3 regions of the Telluria sp. ZB4P36 genome follow, and region 3 is predicted to be linked to each of the others. Evidence: riboswitches for the same ligand, from Rfam matches in the RefSeq annotation. Region 3 holds a riboswitch; each other region holds the start of a gene.
What was found. Region 3 has a riboswitch for thiamine pyrophosphate ahead of AC56LK_RS21205 (D-amino acid dehydrogenase). Riboswitches for the same ligand answer to the same signal wherever they lie in the genome.

Region 1 (10,412 bases), on a different contig from region 3:
TCGGCTCGTCGGCCAGCAGCACCTGCGGACGGCCGACGATGGCGCGGGCAATCGCCACGCGCTGCTGCTGGCCGCCCGACAGCTGGTTCGGATAGTGGTCCATGCGCGCGCCCAATCCCACCTTTTCCAGCGCCTCGCGCGCCAGGCGGCGCCGTTCGCCTGAAGCCATGCTGCGGTACAGCAGGGGCAGTTCGACGTTGTCGATCACGCGCAAGTCGGGAATCAGGTGGAAGCTCTGGAAGATGAAGCCGAAGGTCTGGTTGCGCAGCGCCGCCACCTGTTTGTCGCGGTAACGCGTGACCGGAATGCCCTCGACCTCGACGTTGCCCTGGCCGGGCCGGTCGAGCAGCCCGATGAGGTTGAGCAAGGTGCTCTTGCCGCAGCCGCTGGGCCCCATCATGGCGACGAACTCGCCCTTCTTCACGTGCAGGTCGACGTCCTTCAGCGCCAGCGTCTCCACCTTGTCGGTGCGGTAGGTCTTGCTGACCTTGTTCAGTTTGATCATGATTTCCCCTTATGTGTTCATTAGTTCGTGATGCGGATGCTGTCGAGGTTCGCAAACGCCTTGGTGTCGGACACGATGAAGCGTTCGCCGGCGCCTGCGCCGCTCACCACTTCGATCAGCTTGCCGTCGCTGCTGCCCAGCTGCAGGGTGGTGCGGCGCGCCACGCCGTCGCGCACCGCGAAGGCGTCCTGGCGCCCGTTGCCGTTGAAGGCGGCGCCGCTGTCGAGTACCAGGGTGCCGTTCTTGCGTGCGGTGACGATGTTGACGTCGACCCGCATCTTGTTGCGCAGCAGCGGGTGGTGGGGCTGCGCCAGGTCGACCAGCAGCTTGACGGTGCCGTTCTGGATCTCGGGCAGGATGGTGTGCACGCGGCCGTCCAGCCGCTCGCCGTTCTGCTCCACGCGCACCGCCTGGCCCTGCGCCAGGCTGCGCGCATGAAAGTCCGACACCGTCGCTTCGACCCGGTAGTTGTTCAGCTCCGACACGCGCGCCAGCAGCTGGCCGGCGGCGACGCTGGCGCCTTCGTCCTGCACCACGGTGGTCAGCATGCCGGAGAAGGGCGCGCTGACGCGCGCCTGGGCCAGCATCCGCTCCTGCTGGGCGATCTGCTTCTGCAGGATGTCCTGCTGCAGGCCGGCGGCGGCGATGCTGGCGGCGGTGGTGTGGCGGCTGTCGGCGATCAGCTCGCGCTGCTGGCGCAGCTGGATCTCGGCGCGCTTCACGGCCAGCTCGCCGGCCAGCAGGTTTTCGCCCGACACCAGGCCGCTCTGGCGCAGCTTCTGGTTGCGCTCGTTGAGGGCGCGGCTGGAGAGCAGGTCGAGTTCGAGCAGCTCGATGCCGGCCAGGAGCTGCTTGTGCTTCTGCGCCAGCTCGAGCTTGAGGGTGGCGATCCGGTTTTCCTGCTGCGCCAGCTGTTCGCGCAGCGTGTCCAGCGCCAGGCGGATCTCGCGGTCGTCCAGTTCCAGGATCAGCTGGCCGGCTTTGACCTGCTGGCCCGGCTTGGCGTGGACCTTGGCCACGCGGCTGACGACGGGACTGGCGACGACTTCCTCGTGCACGGGAATGACGATGCCGGCGGCATTGATGGTGTTGGCGACGTCGCCGCGGCGCACGGTCGACAGCACGATGTCGGATTCCGCCACGCTGGGACGCAGGGCGCGGTTGAGGAACCAGCAGGACAGCACCAGGCCGGCGAGCAGCAGGATGGCGGCGGCGATGCGGACGCGCCGGCGGCGTTGGGTGAAGGCGGGGTCGAGGGCTCGGTCCATGGTGGGGCGAATAGTTGTTTGCCTTGCTATTGCAAACACCGTGCCAGCACGCTGTGCCCCTCGTACGGGCTGTTTGCCCCTTTGGCCTTGCCCGCCTGCGGGCAATGGTGTCCGGATCCGGACAATGCGCGGACGCTGAGCCTTGCGCATTCAGCGGCGAGTGGCCATAATCGCCTGCTGACCTGGCGCCGCCGCCCACCAAATCGCATCCGAATGAACGAACCGCTAGCCTTCCCCGGTTTCAGCACCACCCCGCTGGAACTCATCTCCTTCCTGCTGGCGGCGACCACCGTGCTGCTGAACATCCGCCAGAAGCACTGGGCCTGGCTGTTCTCGATCGCTTCCTCGGCGACCTATGCGGTGGTGTTCTTCGACGCCAGGCTGTACGGCGACATGGGCCTGCAGTTCGTGTTCATCGGGGCCTCGGTATGGGGCTGGTACCAATGGCTGCACGGCGCCGGCGACCAGCAGCTGGTGGTGACGCGCCTGCAGCGCGCGGGCCGGGGCTGGGCCATCGCCGGCTGGGTCATCGGCTTCGTGCTGCTGTCCGCTTTCCTGGATCACCTCACCGACACCGACGTGCCGCATGCGGACGGCTTCCTCACCGCGGGAAGCCTGGTGGGCCAGCTCCTGCTGGGGCGCAAGAAGGTGGAGAACTGGCTGGTGTGGATCGTGGTGGACGTGCTCTACGTCGGCCTGTACGTCTACAAGGGCCTGATGCTGACCGCGCTGCTGTACGCCGTCTTCGTGGTGCTGGCCTGGACCGGCTGGCGCGCCTGGTCGAACATCGCGCGGAGGGATGCATGAGCGGGCCACTCGCACGCGTCGCGGTGCTGGGCGCCGAATCCTCGGGCAAATCGACCCTGTGCGAAGCCCTGGCGCGGCACTACGGCACCGTCTGGGTGCCGGAATACCTGCGCGAATTCGTCGACACCCGTGGCCGCGTGCCCTTCGAAAGCGACCAGTACCTGATCGCCCGCACCCAGCGCGCCCGCGAGAACGACGCTGCCGCGCGTGCCCACCGCTTCCTGTTCTGCGACACCACGCCGCTGATGACGGCGCTGTACAGCCGCCAGTACTGGAACCGCGTCGACCCGCAGCTGGCGCGCCTCGACAGCAGCCACGATTATGCGTGGACCCTGGTGACGGCGCCCGACAGCCCCTGGGAGCCGGACGGCCTGCAGCGCGAATCCGAGGAGGTGCGCCAGAAGGTGCACCGGATGCTGCTCGAGACGCTGGACGCCCGCGCCATCCCCTACGTCCTGCTGGAAGGCAGCCTGCCGGACCGGATACGGCAGGTCGAGGCTTTGATCTAGATTCAAAGAAAAACTTCTTACGCTTGTCTTTTTGTTGCCGTATGGTATTAAAATAGTTTTCTCTGCGTTGACAAATACGGCGGTGCGCTGTGAAAAACTGGATAGGCCGTCTTCTGGGCGGCAACGAGAAGGAGACTGCTGCCGAAGCCGGCGCCGATAAGGCCGTGGAGCAGCATGCCGACAATGTGACGGCCGAGCTGGACGCCGCCTTCTACCGCTGGCTGGTCAGGTCGAACGGCACCAACGCCAGCGCGGAAGAGGAACAGCAGATCCTCGAGGCCGTGCGCGCCCTGGCGGACGATCCCGAAAAGGCGTCGGTGCTGGTGCCGCGCGTGCCCGAGCTGATCACGCAACTGCTGGGCGCCCTGTCGGACGAGAACATCTCGATCGCCGCGCTGTCGGCCGAGGTGGGACGCGACCTGGTGCTGGTCGCCGAAGTGATCCGCGAGGCGAACAGCGCCTATTACCGGCCGGCCAAGCCGATCGAAGCCATCGACGGCGCGGTCACGATGCTGGGCCTGAACGGCCTGCGCATGCTGCTGGCGAAGATCGCGATGCGTCCGCTGGTGCGGGTGAAGGTGCAGGGCGTGGCGCGCCAGGTGGCGCCGGTCGTCTGGCGCCACTCCGAACGCTGCGCCTTTGCCGCCAGCGTGATGGCGCCGGGCCTGTCCGCCGGCGTGTTCGAATCCTACCTGGCCGGCCTGATGCAGAACGTGGGCCTGCAGGTCGCCTTCCAGGTGGCCGACGGCATCTGCGGCGGCAAGGTCCCGGGCTCGGGAACCTTCGGGGTCGAACTGTTCGCGGCCAGCCGCCAGCTGTCGGCGGTGATCGCGCGGCATTGGGACTTCCCCGCCGAGGTGGTCGAGGCGATTGCCTGGGCGGGCGACCCGGACGGGCCGCAGCTGGCCCAGGCCCTGGCCCAGGGCGACCGCATCGCCAAGCTGCGCCTGCTGCTCGATGCCAGCGTGATCGAAGACGACGACAGCTTCGTCACCGACGGCTTGAACGGCTTCCAGCGCCGCTGCCTCGGCAAGCTGGCCGAGCTGACGGATTGAGGCCGCCTGCCACGGCAGGCGTGGCAGGCAAGGCGCGTCAGAAGTCGAACTGCGCCGACACCCGGAAGCTACGCGGCGCGCCCGGCAGCAGGTAGCCGCCCAGCGACTGCGTCACGTCGCGCCAGTAGAACTTGTCGAACACATTGTCCAGGCGCGCGCGCAGGATGGCGTTTGTGCCACGACCCATGCCGCCGATGCGCAGCGCGTACGACGCGCCCAGCGCGGCCACATGGTAGCCCGGGACGACGGCGCGGTTGGCCGGATCGAAGGCCTTGCTGCCCGCGTACTGCCAGGTGGCGTCGAGCTTCAGGCCGGCCAGCGCCGGTACCGCATACTCCACCCAGGCGGTCGAACGGAATTCCGGCACATTGGTCACGCGCTTGCCTTCGACGCTGGCGTCGCCGGTGCCGGTCTGCTTCGCGTCGAGCGCCATGAGCGACAGGCTGTAGTTCAGGTCGGCATTGAGCTTGCCCTGGGCCGCCAGTTCGACGCCGCGGTGGCGCTGCTGGCCGGCGCGCACGAACAGCTTGGCGCCATTCACGTACTCCAGGCCCTGGCGGATGTCGAAGGCCGCGGCGGTCAGCATCACGGCATTGTTGACGATGCCCTTGACACCCAGTTCCACCTGCTTCGAGCGGCTCGGCGGCAGCACGCTGTCTTCATTGGCGGTGCCCATCTCGGCGATGCCGCCGTGCTGCAGGCCGTGGCTCAGCGAGCCGTAGACGCTCCAGTCTCGCGCCGGCTTGTAGACCAGCGCCACGCTCGGCAGCACGAAGCTGTCATCCGCATGCACCCAGCCCTGTTCGATCTCGGCCAGTTCGTCGCGCTTGAGCTTCACCCAGCGCAGGCCGGTGTGCAGCGTGATGCGTTCCGACAGCGTGGCCACGTCCTGCACGAACAGCGCGCTCTCGCGGTCGTTGCGGCGTTCCATCACCGGACCGGTGCGCGGACTGCCCGGCGCCGGATCCACGGTCAAGTTGTTCCAGATGTTGCTGTAGCCGGCGTAGTCGTAGACGTATTCGCCGAAGCTGTCGTGGCGCTCCGACAGCGCCGCGCCGACGGTCAGCTGGTGGCGCACGGCGCCGATGGCGAAGCGGCCCTGCAGCATGGCCTGTGCGCCCCACGGGGTCTTGCGCTCGCCGACGCTCTGGTAGTCGTAGACGTCGTAGTCGCCGTTCGAGCAGTAGCCCGGATAGAAGCCGTCCCCCTCGTTGCTGCAGCCGTAGGGGAAGGCGGTGTAGTCGTCGCGCTTGAACCAGTGCTTGTTGGCGTTGATGGTCGCGGTCCAGTCGGGATTGAGGCGGTATTCGAAGCGCAGGCCCAGGTTGCTGCTGTCGGTTTCCACCGGCTTGGTCCAGGGCTGGGCGTTCAGCAGGATCTTGGGCGACACGCCGGTCGGCAGGACTTCGTTGCGCAGCAGCTGGTAGCCGGGCGCGGTGATCTGCGACTTGTGCTGGTGGTCCAGGTCCAGCGCTAGCTGCGCGTTCGGACTGATCTGCCAGTCGAAGGCGCCGGACACGAACTGGCGCTCGCCGTCGGCGCCGCGCACATAGGATTTCAGGTCTTCGGCCGCGGCATTGATGCGGTAGCCGAAACGGCGGTCGTCGAAGCGGCCGCCCAGGTCGATCGCGCCGTGCAGGGTACCGCGTTCGCTCACTTCCACCAGCGTCGAGCGCAGCGGCGCATTGGTCGGGCGCTTGGTGATGAAGTTGACCATGCCGCCCGGCGCCGCGACGCCGGCCTGCAGGCCGGCCAGGCCGCGCAGCACTTCGATGCGTTCCTTGTTCTCCAGCGGGATCTGGGTGTCGGCGGGGATCGCGATCCCGTCCTTGCGGTAGCTGGTGGCGTTGTCGAGGGCGAAACCGCGGATCGAGAACTGCTCGGCATAGCCGACCGCGTTGTAGGCGTCGCCGACCGAGGCGTCGAAGCGCGCGGCGTCGCTCACGTTGCGGATCGACAGGTCCAGCATCTGGGTGCGGTTGATGGCGGTGATCGAGGCCGGGGTGTCGAGCAGGGGCGCGTCGGAGAAGCCGCCGATGCTGGCGCGGTCGCTGGCGATCCAGCGGCTGCCGGTGACGACCACCGAGGCGACGCCTTCGGCTTCCTGGGCGGATACGGAAAAGGCCTGCAGGATGGCGCAGGCAAGAACGGAGTGCTTCAGCTTGAAAGTCATGGTTTGCTCGTCTTCGCGCGCCACGGCAAAGTGGCGCGCTGCTTTTGATAAAAAAGCCGGAGCCAACGTGGGGGAAGGGCAAACAAATGGGGAACTGCGTTGCGCTTTCCTTCGCTGGCATTATCCAGATCAGGTACGAAGGGTATCTCTCACCCGGCAGCGCGTTTGTGCGCGCACCAGGACCCCTAGCGAGGCGGCAGTGTACCACGGACCCGGGCGGGCGTGGTGAATGTGGCAAGGGCCGGCGGCCGGCCCTGTGATTACTTCGGCGCCAGGCTGGACACTTTCAGGTCCAGCACCTTCAGGCGCGCCACGGCATTGCTGTTGCGCGGGTTGAGTTCCAGCGAGCGGCGGTAGCTGCGCACGGCATCTTCCTTGTGGTCCGCCGCTTCCTGCGCTTCGCCCAGGCTGTCGAACAGGTTCGCATCCTCGGGCAGGAGGCGGGTGCCGAAGCTGAAGATGGCGATGGATTCGGCATGCATCCCGTCGCGCAGCAGCTCGTAGCCCCAGGAATTGATCGCGTCCGGACCGAGCTTGAAACTCGCGCCGCGCGCCTGCACGTCCTGATACAGCTCGAAGGCCTGGTCGAAGCCGCGCTCGGCCAGCTGGCTGGCGAAGTTCTCACGGGTCGGCGCCAGGCCGCTGCCGCGTTTCGCTTCGATCGTGATCATGCGCTTCGGTGCGCCGTTGGCCTCGGGTTTGTTGGCCAGGAAGGCATGCGCCGCCTTGTCTCCTTTCAGCTTGGCGTCGAGGAAGCGGCGCACGTACTGCGCCATCCAGCCATGCGCGGCGCGCACTTCGCCGCGGTCGTAGTCGTCGAAATCGCCGGCGCGGGCGAAGCGCAGCCCATCTGCTGCGAAATGATGGTGCAGCATCGGATGCATCGTGGCCACCAGCACGTCGGAGTAAGTCATCCGGTTCAGCAGGCTGAAGGCCGTGCTCTTGTCGCGGCGGTTCAGGTCTTCGATCGACGTGGGGCGCTGCGCCAGGTACAGCAGCGGCACCGGCAGGCGCGCCGGCGTCACATAGGGCACCGCGGCCTTGCCGCCGTCAACGAATTGGGGGAAGTAGCGCACCGACCCGTCGATGCTCACCAGCGCCTTTATCCGGTCATCGCGGGCCGCGGCCATCACGTTCGCCAGGCCGCCCCAGCTGAAACCGGCGACCGCGAGCCGCTCCAGGTCCGCCTGCGGCAGTGCGGCCGCCTGCGCGATCAGCCAGGCGATGTCGGCTGCCTGCGTCTCGAGGCCTTCGATATCGTCCGTCATCGCGCGCGTGCGCGCTCCCTTCGAAGCGCTGGACAGCACGATGTAGCCATGGCTGGCAAGGTATTCGCACAGGTCGGCGTTCTCGGACGCGCTGGCACTGAAGCTGGGGGCGTAGATCACGACCGGGAAACGGCCATCGCGTGCCGGCGCGTCGAGCGCCGCCAGCATCGCTTGCGCCAGCTCCTGCCGCCCGCCTTCGCTGCCGGCCAGCTGGCTGATTTCAAGCGCGCTGCGGCGCTTTACTTGCTCGGGAGAGAGGTCGAAGCCGGACTCGGTGGCGCGGGTGGCAATATAGTCGCCGACGCTGAGCGGCCGTCCGGCGCGCGTGGCCGGGTACCACACCAGCACCTGCATCGGACGCGCCCGTTCGCCGCTCGCCGGCTTGCCGGTGGTGAGCGAGACACGGGTTTTATACACGCGCGCGTGGTCGTACTGCTTGAGTACCTTGAGGCCGACCGGGAGCGGGCCGGGGGCGGGTATCAGGGTAGTGGCGTGGGCTGCGGGCAGGGCGCAGAACAGCAGGGCAGATATGAGGACGATCGGCAGGCGGGTCATGGCGGGTGGAGGCGTGGTCAGGGCGCCCAGTATAGGAGCGGAGCCTGGCGCCATGTCTCTCCAATTCTCACCGCGGCATGGCGCCGCCCACTGACCCTCGGCTCAGGCTTCGGCCGTGGCCGGCGATGTCGCCGCGCGCGCCTGTGCGCTGGCCGCCGGCACCATGTGGCGCAGCATCGTGGTGCGGGTGGAGTCGCCGATGGTGCGCCAGAACTCGCGGCGCTGGGCGGCGCGCTTGCGGTGCTTGGACGGCATGTCGGCCAGCGGCTTCAGGTAGAAGGGCAGGCGGATCAGGTAGCTGCGGCCCGGCATCTCGACGCCGCCCAGGATCTTCCAGAAGCCGTCGTAGGCGTTCTCGAAGTGCTTGACGTCGACGGGGTCGTAGGCGATGTGCGAGGTGCACTTGATGGCCACCACCTGGTCGATGCCCAGCGCCTGGGCCACGCCCTGCATCGCGGCGAAGCAGAAGAAGCTCGGCGAGTTGTTGGGGAAGGCTTCCTCGAAGGCGTCGAAGGCGGCGCCGGAGTCGGTCCAGCGGCCCTGGTTGCGGGTGACGAAGGGCACGGTCGGCAGGTCGACGCCCGCCAGCTGCCCGTCCACCCAGGTATAGGAGAGTCGGTGCAGGTACTTGCCGTCGGCGACCAGCGAGATGGTGAGGTCGCCCTCGGCATCGTGGCGCGGCGCCATCTCAAGGCGCAGCAGGAACTGGTGCGCGCCGCCCTCGTGCTGCGACTCGTGCTGCCACAGCGTGAGCCCGCCGCCGCCGTAAACCGCCTGGTGGTAGGCGTTGCCGAAGGCGCTGTCCTCGAAACGGTAGTGCGACAGCACGCATTGCACGCGCTGGCGCGCACTCAGGTCTTTCGACAGGTAGTTGCGGTGGCTCAGGTGGTGGAACAGGTCGTCGTCGGGGGCGGCCGCGACGAAGCGGCGCACCAGGTCGAGCCGGCACAGGGCCTGGTGCTCGCGCCAGTAGCGCAGCACGCGCAGGCTGCGCACGATACTCAGCATCCACGAAGCGGGCGTGTACTGGCTGCGGCGGGCGAGCCAGCTCTTGGACAGATGAGCGAAGATCATGGTGAGAGCTCCAGTCGGCAGTAAAGTTGCGGGCGCCGGGATGGCGCCACCGTCTTTATCTTTCCCGCCGCTCAGGAGAAGGGCGGGATTGCACAACAGAAATCACATTCTGCCATGCAATAGCCGTGGATGCTAACTGGTGCCTGGATACGACAGAGGGAGGGTAGTGAGGTGAAGGGAACCGCAGCAAAGGGTTGCGTTCATGTTGTCTCTCTCTTGATCGGCTTTTTGCGTCTTTTTGCGACTTTTTGTTTTCGCCCGACAGGCAACGCAAGATTACCATGTTTGTGCGGCGACACGCTTCCGATTCATCATCGATAATTGCGCCAAACCGAAGCAGACCGGAGGTGCGAGATGGCGTATGAACTTTTTTACTGGCCGGGTATCCAGGGACGCGGGGAGTTCGTCCGGCTCGCCCTGGAAGAAGCCGGGGCGGAATACGTGGACGTGGCGCGCCGCGCGGGCGGCATGGACCTGCTGCTGTCGGCGCTCGACACCGAAGCCCATCCCTCGTTCGCGCCGCCTTTCCTGCGCGCCGGCGAGCTGACCATCGGCCAGGTCGCCAACATCCTGCTCTACCTGGGCGAGCAGCATGCGCTGGCGCCGCGCAGCGATCCGGGCCGGCTGTGGACCCACCAGCTGCAGCTGACCATCGCCGACCTGGTCGCCGAGATCCACGACACCCACCACCCGATCGCCACCTCGCTGTACTACGAAGACCAGAAGCCGGAAGCGCAGCGCCGCGCCGCCGACTTCATCGAGACCCGCCTGCCCAAGTTCTTCGGCTATTTCTCGCGCATCCTCAGCAACCCCGAGCAGCGCGACTGGCTGGTGGGCGACAAGCCGACCTATGCCGACCTGTCGCTGTTCCAGGTGATCGAGGGCCTGCGCTACGCCTTCCCGAACGCGATGAAGCGGCTCGAGGGTGACTACCCGGCATTGGTCGCGCTGCGCAATCGCGTGGCCGCGCGTCCCAACATCGCCGCCTACCTGGCCTCGCCGCGGCGGATCCCGTTCAACCAGAACGGGATCTTCCGCCACTATCCCGAACTGGACGAATAATCAGTCCCATCGAGGCGCGATGAATCCTTTGGATTAATGGGTGGCGACGGCGCTGGTCGGCATGGCTTTCGCGGGCAGGCCGTCGCGGCGGTCGAGCCGGCGCGCCAGTGTGGTAAGCAGGAAGGCCCCAAGCACG
Region 2 (10,412 bases), on a different contig from region 3:
CGGTGCGGCCGGCACCACCAGCACCTTGCCGTTGGCGGCTTCGCTGTTCTCCAGCGCGTCCTTCCAGGGCATGAACACGGCCGGCGTCGACGCCAGCGCGAGCGCATCGAGGAAGTTGCCGGTCGCGCCGCCGGCCGGCACCGTGATGGTGCTGCCGCCCGCGCTCACGCTCAGGGCCACGTCGTCCGCCTTGCGCTCGGCGTACTGCCAGGTCGCAGTCTGGTAGAAACCGTCGTCGCCGGCCGGTTCCAGGCCGGCCTTGCGGAACTGGGCCGCGATGTACTCGGTCGCCAGGTCCTGCCCGCGCGAGGGCGTGCCGCGGCCTTCCAGCTCGTCGGAAGACAGGTAGGCCACGTGCGTGCGCAGCACCTCGGGCGAGATGGCGGCATCCTGGGGGACTTGGGCGCAGCCGGCGCCGGCCAGGGCGAGAACGAGGGCGGAAACAAGGTGAGGAAACTGAGGACGCATGCGATAAGCTCGAGTGAAATGGCAAGAAAAGCAATATCGCATGCTGCGGCACACCCGGTCAATCCGCCGGGAACCCAATTTAATACATATGCCTGGCGCGGGCGCTCACTGGTCCATGCGCAGCCGGGCGTCCAGTTCCTTCTCGTCCGGAGGATTCGCGAACACCTGCTCCAGCGTCCAGCCCTTCTTGTCGAGCAGGTAGGCGACCTTCAGGTGGAATTCGCGGTACAGGCCGCTCTTGTCGCGATCCAGTGCGGCTGCACCGGCGCCGAACAGCGCGCGGTTCTCCTCGAAATCGAAGTCGCCGGCCTTGCCCACGTAGTCGGCATAGCCTTCCAGCAGCCACTCCGGATAGCGCAGCATGACCGTCCGCCCGAAACGGCGCGACACGTCGCTGTGGGTGATCTCGTGCGCGATGTAGTACGAGAGCGGGCGCTGCGCGGCGTCGGCCAAGGGCCCGCCGGTCGGCGTATGGATGCGGTTGGCGGCGATGTCGGAGGCGCGGATGAATACCTGCCGGGTCACCCAGACGTCGGCCGCGCCGCCCATCCGCGTACTGAAGCGCCGGCCGAAGAGCCACAGGCGCCAGGGCTCGTTGCAGAAGAAAATCTCGACCGGCGTGTCGCGGTCGTGCAGGCTCGAAGTGCGCAAGCGCCGCGTCACGTCGTCCAGCACATGGCTGATCTCGTCAGGGATGGGCCTGTCCGACCATACCTGGTAATTCTGGTAGTCGACACGGTAACCGAACATCGGCTTGGGAAAGGAGGCGGCGAGGACGTAGGCCAGCGCCAGCACCAGCAGGCCGGCGACGCCGGTTCTCAGGAAGGTGAAGACGCGGCGGCTTGCGCTGGTGCTGGTGGCGATCCGGATTGTCGGGTTCATGCTCGCGTGGGCTGAAGGCAGCGGTGGCGGAATGCCGGGGCTGCGAATGCGAGCAAGTTAATGCAGATCTCTTATTAAAGACTTAACCCCAGTATGCGCGAGCGCACTTTATCCGCCATGGATAGCCTCAGTCTTCTTCCCAGGGCTCGCGCGGCGAGTTCGGATGGCGCCGGTAAACCTTGCCCTGGGTGGTGAAGCCGATCAGGCGCGCCACCACGGCCGCCAGGTACATCACGCCGACCAGCATTTCGATGCTGCACAGGGCGCGCGCATGGACGGTGAGCGGAATCACGTCCCCGATCCCGGTGCTCGACAGCAGCGCGAAGCTCAGGTAATTCAGCTCGCTCCACGAGCGTGGCGCCTGCGTGTTGACGGCGGCGGCGAAGGTGCCCGGCTGCAGTTCCTGCACCATCAGGTACAGGTGCGTGAATCCCCAGGCCAGCAGCGTGAAGGTGGCGGCGGCGGCGAACAGTTCGTCGGTGGTCGCCTGGCGGTCTCCCATCATGTAGGAGATCAGGCTGGCGGCGGCGTAGAAGTAGAACAGCGCTTCCAGCCCGGACGACCAGGGCAGCAGCATGCTGCGCAGGTCGTAGAAGGTCTGCAGCGCCAGCAGGATCACGATCGGCACCGCCAGCGCCACGCTGATCCTGGTTTCCCCGGGTGTGCGCCGCACCATGCGGATGGTCAGCGACAGCACCAGCACGCCGAACACGTTGAGGGCCGTGTGCCCGGCCGTCGCATTCTCGATGAAGGGATACAGCAGCATGCCGAGCAGCTGCACCAGCAGCAGGATGGCCGACGGGTGGCGGCGGGTATGGATGAGCAGGCGCGGTGGTCGCATGGGCGGGGCGGCATGAGATGGATGACGCCGCTATTGTAGGATCAGGCGTGCCGGAACAGCGCGCAGAACTCGCGCACCGCGGCTTCCGGGTCCTCGGCCGCATACACGCTGGTGATCGCCGCCACCATCCCCGCCCCGCGCCGCACCAGCGGCGCGGCATTCGACGGCGTCATGCCGCCGATCACCACCATCGGCAGCGACACCCGGTCGCGCCAGACCTCGATCAGTTCCGGCGGCGTGACGAAGGTGTATTTCTTGACCGGCGAGGGATAGAAGCCGCCGAAGGCCACGTAGCTGGCGCCGGCCTGCTGGGCCGCCTCGGCCAGTTTCAGCTCGCCGTAGCACGATGCGCCGACGATCTTGTCCGGCCCGAGCACGGCGCGGGCCTGCGCCACAGGCACGTCGAGGCCGCCGACGTGGACGCCATCGGCATCGAGGTCGCGGCACAGGTCGATGTGGTCGTTGATCACCAGCGGCCGGCCATGGCTGCGGCACAGCGCCAGCAGGGCCGCGCCCTGCTCCGCCCGCAAGGCCGGGCCGGCGCTCTTGTGGCGGTACTGCACCATCGAGGCGCCGGCCATCAGGGCCAGGTCGGTGACCGTGAGCAGGCGTTCGGTATCGTCCCAGTCGGGTGTGACCAGGTACAGGCCGCGTAGGAAGTGCTTTTTCAAGGTGGTCCTTTCAGTGCGCTCAATGGGTATGGAGGATCCGGCGCGGGATACGCTGCCCCGGCCCGATCCAGAAGGCGTGCGCCAGCGCCTGATGGCAGTAGTCCTGGGCGTGTTCGAGCGCCTGCCCGACAGGATCGCCGAGGGCCAGGCGCGCCGCGATGGCGGCGGCCAGGGTGCAGCCGCTGCCATGGTAGCTGTGAGGCAGGCGCGGCAGGTGCCAGACGCGCTGCTCGACCCCGTCGCGCAGCCAGCGGTTGATGATGATGTCGCCATCGCCGTGGCCACCCGTGACCAGCACGTGCTCGCAGGGCACGGCGCCCAGCGCCCGCGCTTCCGGCAGGTTCGGCACCAGCACGGTGGCCAGCGGCAGCAGCCCGGCCAGCGCGGCGACGGCGTCGCCCTTGCCGAGCGCATCGCCATGGCCGCTGGCCAGCACCGGGTCGAGCACCACCGGCAGGCCCGGGTCGGCGGCGCGCAGCTGGCGCAGCAGCCGGGCGATGGCGGCCGCGTTCTCGCGGCTGCCGGGAATGCCGATCTTGACCGCATCGATGCTGAAGGAATCGATCAGGACATCGGCCTGGCGCACCATCAGGCCGGTGTCGACCGGCTGCACCTCGTGCACCCGGTTGTTGTCCTGCACGGTCAGCGCGGTCGCCACCGGCAGCGCATGGCCGCCGAGCGCGCCGATGGCGGCGATGTCCGCCGCCAGCCCGGCTCCCCCGCCCGGATCGAGCCCGGCGAACACGAGAACGGTCGGCACCATCAGGTGACGACACCCTCGTGAGGCGACGAAGGCGAAGCGGCGAAGCGCTTCGGCATGCGGCCGGCCAGGTGCGCTTCGCGGCCGGCGATGACGGCATGCCGCATCGCGCGCGCCATGCGCACCGGATCGCCCGCCGCGGCGATCGCGGTGTTCATCAGCACGCCGTCGCAGCCGAGCTCCATCGCGATGGCGGCATCCGAAGCCGTGCCGACGCCGGCATCGACCAGCACCGGCACGCTCGCGTTCTCGATGATGAGCTTCAGGTTCCAGGGATTGAGGATGCCCATGCCCGAGCCGATCAGCGAGGCCAGGGGCATCACGGCCACGCAGCCGATCTCCTGCAGGATGCGCGCCTGCACCGGGTCGTCGCTGCAATAGACCATGACGTCGAAGCCGTCGCGCACCAGGGTCTCGGCGGCCTTGATCGTCTCGGGCATCTGCGGGAACAGGGTCTTCTCGTCGCCCAGCACTTCCAGCTTGACGAGCTTGCGCCCGCCCAGCAGTTCGCGCGCCATCTGCAGGGTGTAGACCGCGTCCTTGGCCGTGTAGCAGCCGGCGGTATTCGGCAGGATGGTGAACTCGTCGGGCGGCAGCACATCCAGCAGGCTCGGGGCGTTCGGGTCCTGGCCGATGTTCACGCGCCGGATCGCCACCGTGACGATCTCGGCGCCCGCCGCCAGCGTCGCCTCGCGCGTCTGCGCCAGGTCGCGGTACTTGCCGCTGCCGACCAGCAGGCGCGAGCCGTACCGGCGGCCGGCGATGGTGAGGCAGTCTTGTTCAGTCGTTGCATTCATGTTCTGTCTCCTTCTTATCCGCCGCCGATGGCGCGCACGATGTCGACCCGGTCGCGGGCCTGCAAGCGGTGATGCGGCCACTGGGCACGCGGCACCACTTCGCGGTTGACCGCGACAGCCACCGCCTGTTCCGCGACGCCGAGCTGGCCGGTCAGGTCCTGCAGCGAGTGCCCGACCGGCAGGCAGTAGGGAGCGCCGTTCAGTTCAATCTCCGTCATCAGACCTCCCGGTACAGTTTCGCGCCGCCGCGCACGAACTCGATCGCCTTTTCCTGCATCCCCTGCGCCGCGTACTCGCGGACTTCCTGCGTGATCTTCATCGAGCAGAAGTGCGGGCCGCACATCGAGCAGAAATGGGCCACCTTGGCGGAATCCTTGGGCAGGGTCTCGTCGTGGAAGGAGCGCGCCTTGTCCGGGTCGAGGCCGAGGTTGAACTGGTCTTCCCAGCGGAACTCGAAGCGCGCTTTCGACAAGGCGTTGTCGCGCATCTGGGCGCCCGGATGGCCCTTGGCCAGGTCGGCCGCATGGGCGGCGATCTTGTAGGTGATGATGCCGTCCTTGACGTCCGCCTTGTCCGGCAGGCCCAGGTGCTCCTTGGGCGTGACGTAGCACAGCATGGCGGTGCCGTACCAGCCGATGGTGGCGGCGCCGATGCCCGAGGTGATGTGGTCGTAGCCCGGCGCGATGTCGGTGGTGAGCGGCCCCAGGGTATAGAACGGCGCTTCGCTGCACTGCTCCAGCTGCAGGTCCATGTTTTCCCTGATCAGGTGCAGCGGCACGTGGCCGGGCCCTTCGATCATGGTCTGCACGTCGTGCTTCCATGCGGTTTGCGTCAGTTCGCCGAGCGTCTTCAGCTCGGCCAGCTGGGCTTCGTCGTTGGCGTCGTAGATCGAGCCCGGGCGCAGGCCGTCGCCCAGGCTGAAGGACACGTCGTAGGCCTTCATGATCTCGCAGATGTCTTCGAAATGCGTGTACAGGAAGGATTCCTTGTGGTGGGCCAGGCACCACTTGGCCATGATGGAACCGCCGCGCGACACGATGCCCGTCAGGCGTTTGGCCGTCATCGGCACGTAGGCCAGGCGCACGCCGGCGTGGATGGTGAAGTAGTCGACGCCCTGCTCCGCCTGCTCGATCAGGGTATCGCGGTAGATCTCCCAAGTGAGTTCCTCGGCCTTGCCGCCGACCTTTTCCAGCGCCTGGTAGAGCGGCACCGTCCCGATCGGCACCGGCGAGTTCCGGATGATCCACTCGCGCGTCTCATGGATGTGCTTGCCGGTCGAGAGGTCCATCACGTTGTCGGCGCCCCAGCGGATCGCCCAGGTCATCTTCTCCACTTCCTCGCCGATTGACGAGGTCACGGCCGAGTTGCCGATGTTGGCATTGATCTTCACCAGGAAGTTGCGCCCGATGATCATCGGCTCGCTTTCCGGATGGTTGATGTTGGCCGGGATGATGGCACGGCCGCGGGCGATCTCTTCGCGCACGAATTCGGGCGTGATCTCGCAGGGGATGCTGGCGCCGAAGGACTGGCCCGGATGCTGGCGCGCCAGCAGGCCGGCCATGCGCTCGCCCACCGGGCCCGACTCGATGAGCGAGGCCAGGTATTCCTTGCGGCGCAGGTTTTCGCGCAGGGCGACGAATTCCATCTCGGGCGTGACGATGCCCTGGCGCGCATAGTGCATCTGGGTGACGTTGCGCCCGGCACGCGCGCGGCGCGGCGTGCGCTGCAGCTCGAAGCGCAGTGCCTCGAGCGCCGGATCGGCCAGGCGCGCCTTGCCATAGTCGGAGGTGGGGCCGGCCAGCTCCTCGGTATCGCCGCGCTCGACGATCCAGGGCAGGCGCGGCGTCGCCAGGCCGCGGCGCACGTCGATGCTGGCGGTCGGATCCGTGTACGGGCCCGAGGTGTCGTAGACGAACAGCGGTGGGTTCGGCTCGCCGCCGAAGCTGTCGGGCGTGGGCGACTGGCTGATTTCGCGCATCGGGACGCGGATGTCGGGCCGGCTGCCTTCGATGTAGACCTTGCGCGAGTTCGGGAAGGGTTCGATGGCGGCGCTGTCGACCATGGCGGTCGCGGCGTCGAATCGAAGTGATGCGTTCAGTGGTGCATTCATGTGGCTCCTTGTTGAGGAGCCAGCAAAGGAGGCGCAGACGGCAAGCGCGTGCGGACACGGCCGATGTCTTTGAAGCTTCCCTTCGCTGGCATTATCCAGATCAGGTTCAGAGGGTATTTCTCACCCGCCTGGCGCTTTGCGCGCCGGCAGGACCCCTAGCGTTTGCTGCCCGTCGGCAGCGAGCGGATTATAGCCCCATGTTTATTTATGTGTAAAGATTATCAATCCATAACCACAGCATATGGGCGAAGTCGGCTGACAGTGGGCCTGGCCGAACGCACCGGCTGACTCCTACTCTATAATGGTCGTTTTCGAACGTTAACTATCGACCAACGCCACTACATCATGGAATTAGCCAAGTCTTTCGAGCCTGCAGACATTGAACAATACTGGCGCACCGAATGGGAGCAGCGCGGTTACTTCACCGCCAGCATGGAAGACGGCAAGCCGTCGTTCAGCATCCAGCTGCCGCCGCCGAACGTGACGGGGACCCTGCACATGGGTCACGCCTTCAACCAGACCGTCATGGACGGCCTGACCCGCTATTACCGCATGCGCGGCTACAACACCGCCTGGATCCCGGGCACCGACCACGCCGGCATCGCCACCCAGATCGTGGTGGAGCGCCAGCTCGACGCCCAGAAGATCTCGCGCCACGACCTGGGCCGCGAAGCCTTCGTCGAGAAGGTCTGGGAGTGGAAGGAACAGTCGGGCAACACCATCACCGGCCAGATGCGCCGCATGGGTACCTCGCCCGACTGGCAGCGCGAGTACTTCACGATGGACGAGACCCGCTCCAAGGTCGTCTCGGAAGTCTTCGTGCGCCTGTTCGAACAGGGCCTGATCTACCGCGGCAAGCGCCTGGTCAACTGGGACCCGGTGCTGGGCACGGCGGTATCCGACCTGGAAGTCGACTCGCAGGAAGAAGACGGCTCGATGTGGTACATCAAGTACCCGCTGGCGGACGGCTCGGGCCACCTGACCGTCGCCACCACCCGTCCTGAAACCATGCTGGGCGACGTCGCCGTGGCGGTGGACCCGACCGACGAGCGCTACGCCCACCTGCACGGCAAGCTGCTCACCCTGCCCCTGACCGGCCGCCAGATCCCGGTCATCGCGGACAGCTACGTGGACAAGGAATTCGGCACCGGCTGCGTCAAGATCACCCCGGCCCACGACTTCAACGACTACGCGGTCGGCCAGCGCGCCAACCTAGCCCCGATCAATATCTTCACGCTCGACGCCAAGATCAACGAGAACGGCCCGAGCCCCTACCAGGGCCTGGACCGCTTCGCCGCGCGCAAGCAGATCGTCGCCGACCTCGACGCCCAGGGCCTGCTGGAGCAGGTCAAGCCGCACAAGCTGATGGTGCCGCGCGGCGACCGCACCGGCGTCGTCATCGAGCCGATGCTGACCGACCAGTGGTTCGTCGCCATGAGCAAGCCGGCGCCGGAAGGGACCTTCAATCCGGGCAAGTCGATCACCGACGTGGCCCTGGAAAAGGTCGCGAACGGCGAGATCAAGTTCGTGCCCGAGAACTGGACCACCACCTATAACCAGTGGCTGGGCAACATCCAGGACTGGTGCATCTCGCGCCAGCTGTGGTGGGGCCACCGCATCCCGGCCTGGTACGACGATGAAGGCCGCATCGTGGTCGCCCGCGATGAAGAAGAAGCGAAAGCCAAGGCCGCCGCGCAAGGCATCACGGGCGCGCTGCGCCGCGACGACGACGTGCTCGACACCTGGTTCTCGTCGGCCCTGGTGCCCTTCTCGACCATGGGCTGGCCGGAACAGACCAAAGACATGCAGCACTTCCTGCCGTCCTCGGTGCTGGTGACCGGCTTCGACATCATCTTCTTCTGGGTCGCCCGCATGGTGATGATGACGACCCACTTCACCGGCAAGGTGCCGTTCGAGACCGTGTACGTGCACGGCCTGGTGCGCGACTCGCAGGGCCAGAAGATGTCCAAGTCGAAGGGCAACACGCTCGACCCGATCGACCTGATCGACGGCATCGACATCGACTCGCTGGTCGCCAAGCGCACCACCGGCCTGATGGACCCGCGCGCCGCGGAAAAGATCGCCAAGGCCACCCGCAAGGAATTCCCGGAAGGGATCCCGGCCTTCGGCACCGACGCGGTGCGCTTCACGATGGCGAGCTATGCTTCGCTGGGCCGCAACATCAACTTCGACCTCGGCCGCTGCGAGGGCTACCGCAACTTCTGCAACAAGATGTGGAACGCCACCCGCTTCGTGATGATGAACACGGAGGGGAAAGACTGCAGCCAGCCGAACCCGGAAGACCTGTCGCCGGCCGACCGCTGGATCATCTCGCTGATGAACCGCGTCGAGCTCGAGATCGCCAAGGGCTTCGCCGACTACCGCTTCGACAACATCGCCAGCGCCATCTACAAGTTCGTCTGGGACGAGTATTGCGACTGGTACCTGGAGCTGGCCAAGGTCTCGGTCCAGCAGGGTACGGAAGCACAGCAGCGCGCCACCCGCCACACCCTGCTGCGCGTGCTGGAAGTGATCCTGCGCCTGGCGCACCCGATCATCCCGTTCGTGACCGAAGCGCTGTGGCAGAGCATCGCGCCGCTGGCCGGCAAGACCGGCGACTCGATCATGGTCCAGCCTTACCCGCTGGCCGACCTGTCCTTGGTGAGCGAAGAGGCGGAAACCTGGATGGAGCAGCTGAAGGCCCTGGTCGACGCCACCCGCAACCTGCGCGGCGAGATGTCGCTGTCGCCGTCGGTGCGCGTGCCGCTGATCGTCGAGCCGGGCAACGCCGAAGACCGCGCCCGCATGGCGGTGTTCGCTCCCTACATCCAGTCGCTGGGCAAGCTGGCCGAAGTCCAGGTCGTCGACGCGCTGCCGGAATCGCCGGCCGCCGTGTCGATCGTCGGCACCACCAAGCTGATGCTGAAGGTCGAGATCGACGTCGCCGCCGAGCGCGAGCGCCTGTCGAAGGAGATCGCGCGCCTGCAGGGCGAGATCGCCAAGGCCAGCGGCAAGCTGTCCAACGAAAGCTTCGTCGCCCGCGCCCCGGCCGCGGTGGTCGAGCAGGAAAAGGAACGCGTGGCGAACTTCTCGGCCACGCTGGCCAAGATGCAGGAGCAGTTGGCCAAGCTGCCGGCGGCCTAAGCTGCGGCACCCACGAACAACGCGGCTTCGGCCGCGTTTTTTGTTGCAAGCCGGACGATTCGAATACTTCCTCGGATTTCGATGACCCAGCCGTGAATACAGTTTGCTACACTGGTTCCGTCAGACCACAACAATGGAGACCTATATGCGACAACTGATGGGCGCAAGCCTGATGGCCATGATCCTGGCCGTACCGGCTGCCATGGCACAGAACACCTCGGCCGCCGGCACCTGGAAAACGATCGACGACGAAACCGGCAAGCCGAAGTCGCTGGTACGCATCACCGAGGACAACGGCATCCTGACCGGCAAGATCGAGAAGCTGTTCCGCCCGGCCGACCAGGACCAGAACCCGAAGTGCACCGCCTGCGAAGGCGCGCGCAAGGACCAGCCGCTCATCGGCATGACCATCCTCTCGGGCCTCAAGAAAGACGGCAACGAATACAAAGGCGGCGAGATCCTCGATCCGTCCAAGGGCAAGACCTACAAGAGCAAGGCCGAGCTGAAGGACAATGGCAGCAAGCTCGAGGTGCGCGGCTACATCGGCGCACCGATGTTCGGCCGTTCGCAGACCTGGGTCCGCGAGCAGTAAGCCTCCCGGCGGCCGGCACATGATCCGCGATCACCTGTACGTGCTGGCCGTCCCCGACCTCGAGCGCTCGGCGGCCTTCTACCGCGACGTGCTCGGCTTCGCCATCCACGAGATGGGCGATCCGGGCTGGCGCATGTTCATCCGCGA
Region 3 (10,412 bases):
TGCCGCGCTGATGTCCCAACAGAGCCGCGCCATCCGCGGCCTGTTCCTCGCCCAGGATCTGCCGGTGCTGCATCACACCGAGATGCAGAAAACCCTCAAGGACCTGATCGACCAGCATGCGCGTGCGCAGCGGATCAAGAATTTTCCTTATCCGCGCCAGTACACGATCGTCAATTCACTGTTCGTGTGGCTGTTCGCCCTGCTGCTGCCCCTCGGGATGGTACGGGAGTTCGCCCAGCTGCCCGCGCCCGCCCTGCTGGACGGGCAGATGGGCTGGTTCGCCGTGCCCTTCAGCGTCCTGATCGCCTGGATGTACCTGGCGCTCGACCAGGTCGGCGAAAGCACCGAGAACCCCTTCGAAGGCGGTGCCAACGATGTTCCCATCACCCATATGTCGCGCGCGATCGAGCAGGAATTGCTTGCGCTGCTGGGATCGGCGCCCGACCGCAGCGCGCCGCCGCCGGACGGCCACATCCTCCTGTAGGCGCGCCTGCCTACGCGGCCGGGCTCTTGGCCAGCTGGCGCCGGTATGCCGAGGGCGTGAGGCCCAGGTTGCGCAGGAAGCTGACGCGCATCCGGTCTTCGTCGCCGAAACCGCATTGCAGGGCGATCTGGTCGAGCTTGCGCTCCGATTGTTCCAGCATCCGCCGCGCCGCTTCGACCCGGAACAGTTCGACCGCCTTGCCCGGCGAACGTCCCGTCCTGCTTTTGTAGACCCGTGAAAAATTGCGGGCGCTCATGCGCGCGCGTTCGGCCAACAGCTCGACGCTGAGGTCGGCATTGTGGAGATTGTCGAGGATCCAGGCATGCAGCGCGTCGAAACCGGCGCTGTCGCGCGACTGCGCCCGCAGCAGTTCGCTGTGCTGCGACTGGCCGCCGGGGCGCTTCATGAACACCACCAGGTCGCGCGCCAGGTCCATGGCGACGGCCCTGCCGCAATCTTCCTCGACCAGGGCGAGCGCCAGATCGATCCCCGCGGTCACGCCGGCCGAGGTCCAGACCTGGTCCTGGCGCACGAAGATGGCATCCCGGTCGACCGTCACGGAGGCGAAGCGCTGTTCCAGCAGGTCCGACATGGCCCAGTGCGTGGCGGCGCGCCTGCCGTCCAGCAGGCCGGCCTGGGCCAGCAGGAAGGCGCCGGTGCAGACCGATGCGGTGCGCCGCGCGCGCGGCGCCGCATGCCGCAGCCAGTCGACGCTCGCATCCAGCTGACCCAGGAGCCCGGCGATGCCGGACGATCCGGGTACGACGATCGTGTCGATGGCGCGCTGGCCGAACGCGGACACGGGCAGCGTGTCGATCACGACGCCTTCTTCGGTGCGCACCGGGCCGCCGTGCAGGCTCACCGTCTGCAATTCGTAGGGAAGCAGGTCGCGCCCGCCCATGTGCCGTTGGGCGGCCCAGAAGACGGTCTGCGGACCGGTCAGGTCGAGCAGACCCGTCCCGGGAAACGCAAGGAACAGGATGAGCGGGGCCTGGCGGGTGGCTGGCATGGCGAACGGGAATGCGATATCGACCCCGGCATCTTACCGGATCGTGTCTGGCCCGGAAAAAGCGACGTGCAGCTCGGGCTTGCGGCCCGAGATGAGATCGGCCAGCGCCCGCCCGGAGCCGCAGGCCATGGTCCAGCCCAGCGTGCCGTGCCCGGTATTCAGGTACAGGTTCGCATAGCGCGTCGCGCCGATGTAGGGGACGTTCGAGGGCGTCAGGGGCCGCAGGCCGGCCCAGTAGCGCGCACGATCGTAATCGCAGGCGCCGGGGAAGAGTTCGCGCACGCGCCGGGTAATCGCCTCGCAGCGCACCGTGTTCAGCGCGCGCGAATAGCCGTCGAGCTCGCAAGTGCCGGCCACGCGCAGGCGCGCGCCGAGCCGCGACAGCACCAGTTTGTGGCCGTCGTCGGTGAGCGACACCGTCGGCGCCGCGGCCGCGTCGATGACTGGATAGGTCGCCGAGTAGCCCTTGCCGGGATAGATCATCAGCCGGATACCCAGCGGCGCCAGCAAGCCGGCCGAAAAACTGCCGAGTGCGACGACGAAGGCGTCCGCGTTCAGCACTCCGTGCCGGCCTTCACCGTCGATGTGCTCCACGCCGCTGATCTTTCCCGCCTCGGCCAGCAGGCGCGTCACGCTCGTGTTGTAGCGGAAGCGGATGCCCGCCGCCTCACCCCTCGCTGCCAGTTGCGCAGTGAAGGCGTGGACGTCGCCCGACTCGTCGCTGGCGGTAAAGTCGCCGCCCACCAGCCGGACCCGCGCTCCGGCCAGCGCGGGTTCGATGCGCAGCACCTCATCGGCACCGATCGTCATGCGCGGGCAGCCCAGGTCGCGCATCGCCGCCGCGGCACGGCAGGCCCGGTCGAACTCGCGCTGGTCGGTGTACACATGCAGGATGCCGCGCGCCAGGTGATCGTAGTCGATTCCGGTCTCGGCACGCAGGGCCTGCAGGCTGCGGCGGCTGTAATCGGCGATGGCGACGATCCGGCGCAGGTTGGCGGCCACCCGCGCAGGGCGGCATTCGCGCACGAACTGCAGGCACCAGCGCCATTGCAGCGGATCGGCGCGCAGGCGGAACAGCAGCGGTGCGTCTTCGCGGCCGAGCGAGCGCAGGACCTTCAACAGGCCGGCAGGGTTGGCCCAGGGCTCGGCATGCGATACCGAAATCTGGCAACCGTTCGCAAAGCTTGTTTCCTGCGCCGGCCCCGGCTGGCGATCGAGCACGGTGACCTCATGCCCTGCCTGCCGCAAGTACCATGCGCAGGCCGTGCCGACCACGCCGGCTCCCAGCACAATGACTTTCATCGGATCCTTGTCTGCGTCTCGGGCGCCTGGGCAGGAGCGGGCAAGGGAGTGGTTGGATGCGGCATGACCGGGATCGCCACGCTTCCCTTCGCCGGCATTATCCAGATCAGGTTCCGAGGGTATCTCTCACCCACGACGCGCGTTCGCGCGGCGCAGGACCCCTAGCGTTTGCCCTTGTCGGGCGCAAGCATTCTATCGCGTTCCAAATGTGTCCGCGGAGAACGACGCGCAAATACTTTTGCCGATTCGTCCCGTGCGCGCCAAAAGGGGCGCATAGTGTCCTGTGTTCGCTCGATGCTTTTCCGATCCTGCATCTTCGCAGCAATCCGCTGCCTCTCCTCGACCCGCCCTCCTGCCGCTCCCGATCCATCGGGACCGTGCCCTCACGCGGCTCGACACCGACAAGGACCTCCCCATGTTCCCTTATTCCCCTTCCAGCAATCCCGCCCTCCGCTCCCATGTGGATTCCCAGCTCGCCTGGTTCAATGACCTCAACAAGACCCTGACCGGCTCCTTCCAGGCCGTGTGCGAAGCCAACCTCAAGCTCAGCCAGAGCATGATCGAAGAAACCATGAACGCCGGCAAGCGCATGCTGTCGAGCGAGCGTCCCTTCGATGCCATGGGTGCGGCCGCGGCCCATGCCCAGCCGGCTTCCGACAAGCTGCGCGCCTACCAGCAGCATCTCTCGCGCCTGGCGGCCGAGGTCCACGTCGAACTGGCCCGCGTCGCCGAGCAGCACGGTCCGGAAACCTCGCGCACCGCCCACGCCCTGGCGGACGACGTGACGCGCGCCGCCGCCGAAGAAAGCGCGCGCAGCATGCGCCAGCAGGAAGAAGTCCTGAAGACCTTCCGCGATCCCTTCCAGCCGGTCGATGCGCAACGCGGCAACGGCGGTGGCAACGGCCATGTCCATGCCGCGGCGAACCTGCATGCCGAGCGCGCCAACGCGAACGCCGGCAGCGGTGCCAGCATGCAGTTCGACGGGCTTGCCGACAACGGTTCCGTGCAGGGCCACGTGCAGGGGCCGGCCGCGCAGCCGGCCCCGCAGGCGGGCAACAAGCCGCCGCGCAAGCCGGGCTGAGAGCATTCCTTGAAACGGCCGGCCTTCCCGGCCGTTTTCACGTTTCGGGCAGCATCAACTCGGCGATCCAGTCGATGAACACGCGCAGTGCCTTGCCGAGATAGCGGTTGGGCGGATAAGCCACGTAGAGCGGCATCGGATCGATGCGCCAGTCGGGAAAGAGCCGCACCAGGGCGCCGCTCGCCGCATGGTCCCGGGCCATGTAATCCGGCAGCCATAGCGCGCCCAGGCCGGCCAGTCCGGCGGTCAGGTAGGCGTTGCCGTCGTCGATCGCCAGCACGTAGCGTCCCGCGATCTTGACGGTCTCGCCGCCGCGGTGCATGGCATAGGGCAGGCCGTTGGACCAGCGAAAGCGCACGATGTAATGAGGCGCATCCTGCAGCGCCAGGGGATGCGCCGGTGTGCCGGCCTGCGCCAGGTAGGATGGCGCCGCGTACACGCCAAGCTGCAGGTCGCCGACGTGGCGCGCCACCAGCGATTCGTCGGTAATCCTGCCGCCGCGCACCACGCAGTCGACGTTCTCGCCGATCAGGTCGACCTTGCGGTCGCTGGCGCCCAGGTCGAACCGGATCTCGGGATAGCGCGCATGGAAGGCCGGCAGCGCCGGTACCAGGATCATGTTGGCGAAGGGACTGGGCACGTCCACCCGCAGCAGGCCGCGCGGCGCCGGGGAAGCGCCCGGCAGGTTGTTCTCGATGTCGTGCAGGTCGGCCAGCAGGCGCACCACGCGCTCGTAGTAGGCGGCGCCATCGAGCGTCACGTTGACCTTGCGCGTCGTGCGGTTGAGCAGCTTGAGGCGCAAGTGGCTTTCCAGCTGCTGCACCAGCTGGGTGACGCTGGTGCGGCTCATGCCGAGGGTCTCGGCCGCCTTCGTAAAACTGCCCGCTTCCACGACCCGGACGAATGCGCGCATGCCGTCGAACCTGTCCATCCTGCTGCTCCCTCGCTGAATTGTCACGATTATACAAACAGTGTTGCGCCGATTTGCCTGTTTATCGCAACAAATTCCAGCGTTAAGCTCCTCTCATCATCCACAGAAGGAGCAAACCATGCGTGACGTCATCTTCCCCACGGGCCGCCAGGCCCTGTATGAAAAGAACCGCTATTCGCCGGCGGTGCGGTCGAACGGCTTCCTGTTCGTGTCGGGACAGGTCGGCAGCCGCGAGGACGGCTCGCCCGAACCGGAGCTGGACGCGCAGGTGCGGCTGGCTTTCCAGAACCTGAACGCCGTGCTGGCGGCGGGCGGCTGCAGCTTCCGGGACGTGGCCGACGTGACCCTGTTCATCGTCGATCCGGAATCGAAGTTCGAACGCATCTGGGAAGTGGCGCGGGACTACTGGGGCGAGGCGCCCTACCCGACTGTCACGGCGGTCGGGGTGACCTGGCTGTACGGCTTCCAGTTCGAGATCAAGGTCGTGGCGCGGCTGCCGGCGTGATGGATGGCGCTGTGAACTTCCGCGCATTTTCCGGCGCGCGGATCAGGCATCATGGCGGTATCGTGATTCCGCCTCCATCGCCATGAACTCTCCCGCAAAGACCTTCCTCGCAGCGCTGCTCCTCGTGGCCGGCGCAACTGCGATTCCAGCCTCGGCATGCCGGGTGTACACGCCGGAGGAAGCCGCCCGCAGGCAGCAGGAAGTCGTGGCCGAGACGAAGGCGCAGTTGCTGGCGCTGAGGGACGAAGCGGACCTGGTCTTCGTCGGGCGCATCGCCATGCTCACGTCCCACGAAGAGACCCTGCCCTCAAGCTCGCCGATCCCCCACCTCGTGCAGGTCTACGGAGCCACCTTCGACCTGGTCGACGACATCAAGGGGAAGTACGCGGCGCAGCAGGTGCTGAGCTTTACCAGGGACAAGACCCGGGTCGTCATCGGCTGCGGGAGCGACATCCGCGCCAGCCTGCCGCGCGCGAACGGCACCGGCGATATGTACCTGGTGTATGCCAGGGCCGGCAAGATCCTGCGGGCCAACCGCATGCCGGAGTGGGAGCTGATGAACGGGCGCCAGGAAGCCGAGTTCCTGCGCGCCGCGAAGTAGGCAGGCCCGTTCAGGCCCCCTTGCCCGCCACGTACTGCGCGTAGCCGCGCGCCCGCAGCGCACAGGCCGGGCAGGTGCCGCAGCCGTGCCCCCACGGGTGCGCGGCGCCGCGCTCGCCCAGGTAGCAGGTGTGGGTGTCGAAGCGGATCAGGTCCACCAGCGCCTCGCCGCCGCAATCCTGGGCCAGCTGCCAGGTTTCTGCCTTGTCGATCCACATCAGGGGAGTCTCGACCTTCAGGCGCGTGGCCATGCCGAGGTTCAGCGCCACCTGCAGCGCCTTCATGGTGTCGTCGCGGCAGTCCGGATAGCCCGAGAAATCGGTTTCGCACATGCCGCCCACCAGCACGGTCAGGCCGCGGCGGTAGGCCACCGTGGCCGCCACCGTCATGAACAGCAGGTTCCGGCCCGGCACGAAGGTGTTCGGCAAGCCGTTTTCCTGCATCGCGATGGCCACGTTGCTGGTCAGGGCCGTGTCCGAGATCTTCGAGATCAGGGACAGGTCGGTCATGTGGTCCTCGCCCAGCCTGGCATCCCAGTCCGGATTGAGTGCGCGCATTTTGGACAGCAGGGTCGGGCGCACTTCCAGCTCGATGGCGTGGCGCTGGCCGTAGTCGAAGCCGATGGTCTCCACGCGCGCATAGCGCTGCAGGGCCCAGGCGAGGCAAGTGGTGGAATCCTGGCCGCCGCTGAAGAGGACGAGCGCGGTGTCGTTGGTAGGCATGATCGGGGTTCGTGGACAGGGGAAACCGCGAATTCTGGCATAAAACCGCGCGCCGCGTCAGCTCCCCAAAACAGACAGGGCCGGGCTTAGCGTCCGTCACCGTTTTTGCCAATCCGTTAAGATTGCCATGAACTTACCCTACGGAGCGCCATGTTTCCTGCAAGATCGAATTCCCGCCGCCTGCGTCCCCTGCCCCGCCTCTTCATGGGGATGGGCGCCCTGGTATTTGCGACCGCAGTCTACGCACAGGAAAGCACCCGGGGAATCGACTACCAGGTGCGCATCGACGCCCCGCGCCAGATCGAGAACATGCTCGAGGAAAACCTCGACCTGATGCGCTGGCGCGGCAACCCGCGCGTCGACATGGAACAGCTGCAGCGCCTGGTCAAGGAAGCCCCGGCCCAGGCCAGGACCTTCATCGCCACCGAGGGCTATTACTCGCCCAAGATCTCGGCCGGCCTCGACACCGGCGGCGGCCGTACGGTGGCGCGCGTGATCGTCGATCCGGGCGAGCCGACCGTGGTCGGCGACATCGACCTGGTGCTGCAGGGCTTCGTCCAGCTCGACAAGGGCGCCGCGCCCTTCGACCCCGCCGCCCTGCGCCAGCGCTGGCAGCTGCCGATCGGCGCGCGCTTCCGCCAGGCCGACTGGGAAGCCGCCAAGCGCGAGCTGCTGCGCGACGTCGCGCAGACCCGCTTCCCGCGCGCGCGCCTGGTCGAGACCAGCGCCACCGTCGATCCGGAAGAACGCCGCGCCCTGCTGCGCGTGGTCATCGACAGCGGCCCGGAGATGCGCTTCGGCGAGCTGCGCATCCGCGGCCTGAAGCGCTATCCGCGCGAGGTGATCACCAACCTGAACAAGATCAAGCCGGGCGACGAGTACAGCGAGGCGGCGCTGCAGGCCCTGCAGTCGCGCCTGCAGGACACCGGCTATTTCAGCAGCGTCGAAGTGAGCGCCGACATGCGCGCCGTCCTCAACGCCGAGCTGAAGGAACTGAAGGAAGGCGACGACGATCCCGACGCGAATTCGGCTGCAAGCGCGGCCACGCCGGAGCCGCCCACCGGCCCCACCGTGCTGCCGGTGCTGGTGCGCGTCACCGAAAACCTGCGCAAGAACGTCGAGGTCGGCGTCGGCTTCTCGACCGATACCGGCGGACGCCTGCAGGCCAGCTACGACGACCTGAACGTGCTCGGCAAGCGCATGAAGAGCGACCTGGTCTACGAACAGAAGCGCCAGACCGCGCGCGTCGACTTCTACTGGCCGACCACGCCCAAGGGCTACAACGACAGCGTCGGCGCCGGCGTCGAGCGCAACGACGTGCGCGGCGAGATCACCACCCTGGCCACGGTCGCCGCGCGGCGCCAGTGGGGCACGCCGCTGCTGGAGCGCAGCCTGACCCTGGAAGCCCTGGTCGAAAAGCGCGAGGTGCCGCCCGATCCGTCCACCAACACGCGCAGCCTGCCGCTCACCTACAGCATCACCCGCCGCAAGCTCGACAGCCTGATCCAGCCGACCAACGGCTATGTGCTGCAGGGCCAGCTGGGCGGCGCCCTGCTGCCGATCCTGACCGACGAAAAATTCCTGCGCCTCTACCTGCGCGGCCAGATGTTCAAGCCGCTGGGCGAGAGCGGCACCCTGGTGCTGCGCGGCGAATTCGGCGCGGTGGCGGCCAAGGACAAGATCGGCGTGCCAAGTACATTCCTGTTCCGCGCCGGCGGCGACCAGTCGGTGCGCGGCTACGGCTACCGCGAACTGGGCGTGGGCGAGAACGGCGCCATCGTGGGCGGCAAGTACCTGGCCACGGCCAGCGCCGAGTACCAGTACTGGTTCCGCCCGCCCTGGGGCGTGGCCTTCTTCTACGACGTCGGCAATGCCGCCGACAAGGTCGGCGACCTGCAGCCGAAATCCGGCTTCGGCGTCGGCGCGCGCTGGCGCAGCCCGGTGGGCCCGATCAACGTCGACGTCGCCTATGGCCACGCCGTGAAAAAGGCGCGCCTGCACTTCTCCCTGGGATTCACCTTCTGATGGACACGAACGACACCGCGCCAAGCCAGGCGCCCGCCCCCGCACCGCACAAGCGCCGCTGGCCGCGCCGCGTCGCCATCGGCGTGGTCGTGACCGGCGTGATCGTCGGCGGCACCCTGTGGTACCTGGGCCGCGAAACCACGCTGCAGATGATCGCGCAAAAGGTCGCCGCCTCCACCGGGGGCAAGCTCACCCTCACCGGCGTGCGCGGCTCCCTGTACGGCGCCATGTACATCGAACGCATCGTCTGGCGCACCGACGAGCAGCTGGTCGTCGCCAACAAGATCAATCTGCGCTGGTCGCCCGGACAGATCGTCTCGCGCGGCATCCTGGTGGACACCCTGCATGCGGCCACTATGCGGGTCGAGATGCTCAAGGAAAGCGAGGAGCCCTCGACCATGCCGGTCAAGCTGGCGCCGCCCTTCACCGTCTCGATCGACGATGCGCGCCTGAACCGCGCGAGCTTCGTGAACGAGGGTGCCGAGACCCACATCGACAACATCCGCCTGCGCCTGGACGGCAACAAGCAGCGCTGGCAGGTACGCGACGCCGCCGCCGTGACGCCCTGGGGCGACGTGGCGGCAAACGGCACGATCGGCGCCCGGCGTCCCTTCAAGCTGGATGCCAGCGCCAGCCTGACGCAGTCGCAAGCCAAGGCCGAAGGTGGGGCAACTTCGCGTGCCGCCCAGCTGCGCCTGAAGGTCGGCGGCGACCTGGAAACGACTCTGGTCGATGCGAACGGCCAGGCCGGCCGCGCCGTGGGCGACGCCCGCTTCGTGCTCTCGCCCTATGCCGAGATCCCGCTGCGCGAGATGCGCATCAAGGGCCGCAACGTCGACCCGGGCTTCTTCAACCCGGCGCTGCCGACGGCCGACCTGAGCTTCGCCGTCACGGGCAAGCTGGACGACAAGCGCAATATCAGCGGCCGCGTCGACATCAGCAACGACGGCCCGGAAGGCACGATCGACAAACAGCGCCTGCCGCTGCGTGTGATGCGCGGCCAGCTGGGCGGGAGCCTGGATGCCCTGCGGGTGTCCGACGTATTGATGGACTTCGGCGCGGCCGGCCGCTTCACGGGCCTAGGGGGCGTCCAGCGCGAAAAAGACCAGGAAGGAATCGGCACCGCGCGCTTCACCCTGCACACCGAGCGCTTCGACCTGAAGCACATCTACTCCACCATGAAGCCGACCGCCATCCGCGGCGACATCCAGGTGACCAATGCCGGCACGACCCAGACCCTGCAGGCGAACCTGGCCGACAAAACCTTGCGCCTTGCCGCGCTGGCGACGCTGGAAAACAATATTGTGACGGTGCGCGAAGCGCGCCTGTCGAGCGGCGGCAGCCGGATAGACGTCAGCGGCAACATGAACCTGCTCGACGACAAGGCCTTCAAGGCCAGCGCCAGCGCCAGCCGCTTCAATCCGGCCGATTTCGGCGACTTCCCGCAGGCCGACATCAATGCCAGCGTCAACGCGGCCGGCGCCCTCGCCCCCGCATGGCGCGTCGACGCCGACTTCGCCGTGCGCCGCAGCCGCGTGCTGAACCAGCCGTTGTCGGGCGCAGGCAAGCTGCGCGCCGACGCCAGGCGCATCAGCGGCATCGACGCCGACCTGGCGCTGGGCCAGAACACGGTCGCCCTCAACGGCGCCTTCGGCGGCGCCGGCGACAAGCTCCAATGGCGCCTCGACGGCCGCCAGCTGTCGGCGCTGCGCAGCGATCTGTACGGCGCGGTGACGGCGAACGGCGTCGCCAC

Region 1: it holds a riboswitch for thiamine pyrophosphate, as region 3 does, so the genes downstream of both, AC56LK_RS00185 (TonB-dependent siderophore receptor) here and AC56LK_RS21205 (D-amino acid dehydrogenase) in region 3, are expected to answer to the same signal.
Region 2: it holds a riboswitch for thiamine pyrophosphate, as region 3 does, so the genes downstream of both, thiC (phosphomethylpyrimidine synthase ThiC) here and AC56LK_RS21205 (D-amino acid dehydrogenase) in region 3, are expected to answer to the same signal.

What each region holds. Positions count from the first base shown of each region.
Region 1 is NZ_JCASIE010000001.1:32,875-43,286, reverse strand. It holds gene AC56LK_RS00210 (ABC transporter ATP-binding protein) at 1-505, opposite strand, end outside; gene AC56LK_RS00205 (efflux RND transporter periplasmic adaptor subunit) at 526-1,773, opposite strand; gene pnuC (nicotinamide riboside transporter PnuC) at 1,987-2,580, shown strand; gene AC56LK_RS00195 (AAA family ATPase) at 2,577-3,089, shown strand; gene AC56LK_RS00190 (HDOD domain-containing protein) at 3,179-4,144, shown strand; gene AC56LK_RS00185 (TonB-dependent siderophore receptor) at 4,182-6,317, opposite strand; TPP riboswitch at 6,407-6,514, opposite strand; gene AC56LK_RS00180 (CocE/NonD family hydrolase) at 6,578-8,194, opposite strand; gene AC56LK_RS00175 (DUF535 family protein) at 8,243-9,214, opposite strand; gene AC56LK_RS00170 (glutathione S-transferase) at 9,569-10,276, shown strand; gene AC56LK_RS00165 (MFS transporter) at 10,310-10,412, opposite strand, start outside.
Region 2 is NZ_JCASIE010000003.1:451,156-461,567, forward strand. It holds gene AC56LK_RS07310 (M28 family metallopeptidase) at 1-468, opposite strand, end outside; gene AC56LK_RS07315 (hypothetical protein) at 574-1,350, opposite strand; gene AC56LK_RS07320 (ion channel) at 1,478-2,191, opposite strand; gene thiE (thiamine phosphate synthase) at 2,233-2,862, opposite strand; gene thiD (bifunctional hydroxymethylpyrimidine kinase/phosphomethylpyrimidine kinase) at 2,882-3,625, opposite strand; gene AC56LK_RS07335 (thiazole synthase) at 3,625-4,419, opposite strand; gene thiS (sulfur carrier protein ThiS) at 4,434-4,637, opposite strand; gene thiC (phosphomethylpyrimidine synthase ThiC) at 4,637-6,529, opposite strand; TPP riboswitch at 6,590-6,696, opposite strand; gene AC56LK_RS07350 (valine--tRNA ligase) at 6,875-9,673, shown strand; gene AC56LK_RS07355 (DUF2147 domain-containing protein) at 9,819-10,265, shown strand; gene AC56LK_RS07360 (VOC family protein) at 10,285-10,412, shown strand, end outside.
Region 3 is NZ_JCASIE010000021.1:1,043-11,454, forward strand. It holds gene AC56LK_RS21195 (bestrophin family protein) at 1-484, shown strand, start outside; gene AC56LK_RS21200 (GlxA family transcriptional regulator) at 495-1,493, opposite strand; gene AC56LK_RS21205 (D-amino acid dehydrogenase) at 1,527-2,900, opposite strand; TPP riboswitch at 2,862-2,968, opposite strand; gene AC56LK_RS21210 (phasin family protein) at 3,211-3,876, shown strand; gene AC56LK_RS21215 (LysR family transcriptional regulator) at 3,914-4,807, opposite strand; gene AC56LK_RS21220 (RidA family protein) at 4,926-5,312, shown strand; gene AC56LK_RS21225 (hypothetical protein) at 5,395-5,913, shown strand; gene queC (7-cyano-7-deazaguanine synthase QueC) at 5,924-6,634, opposite strand; gene AC56LK_RS21235 (autotransporter assembly complex protein TamA) at 6,785-8,659, shown strand; gene AC56LK_RS21240 (translocation/assembly module TamB domain-containing protein) at 8,659-10,412, shown strand, end outside.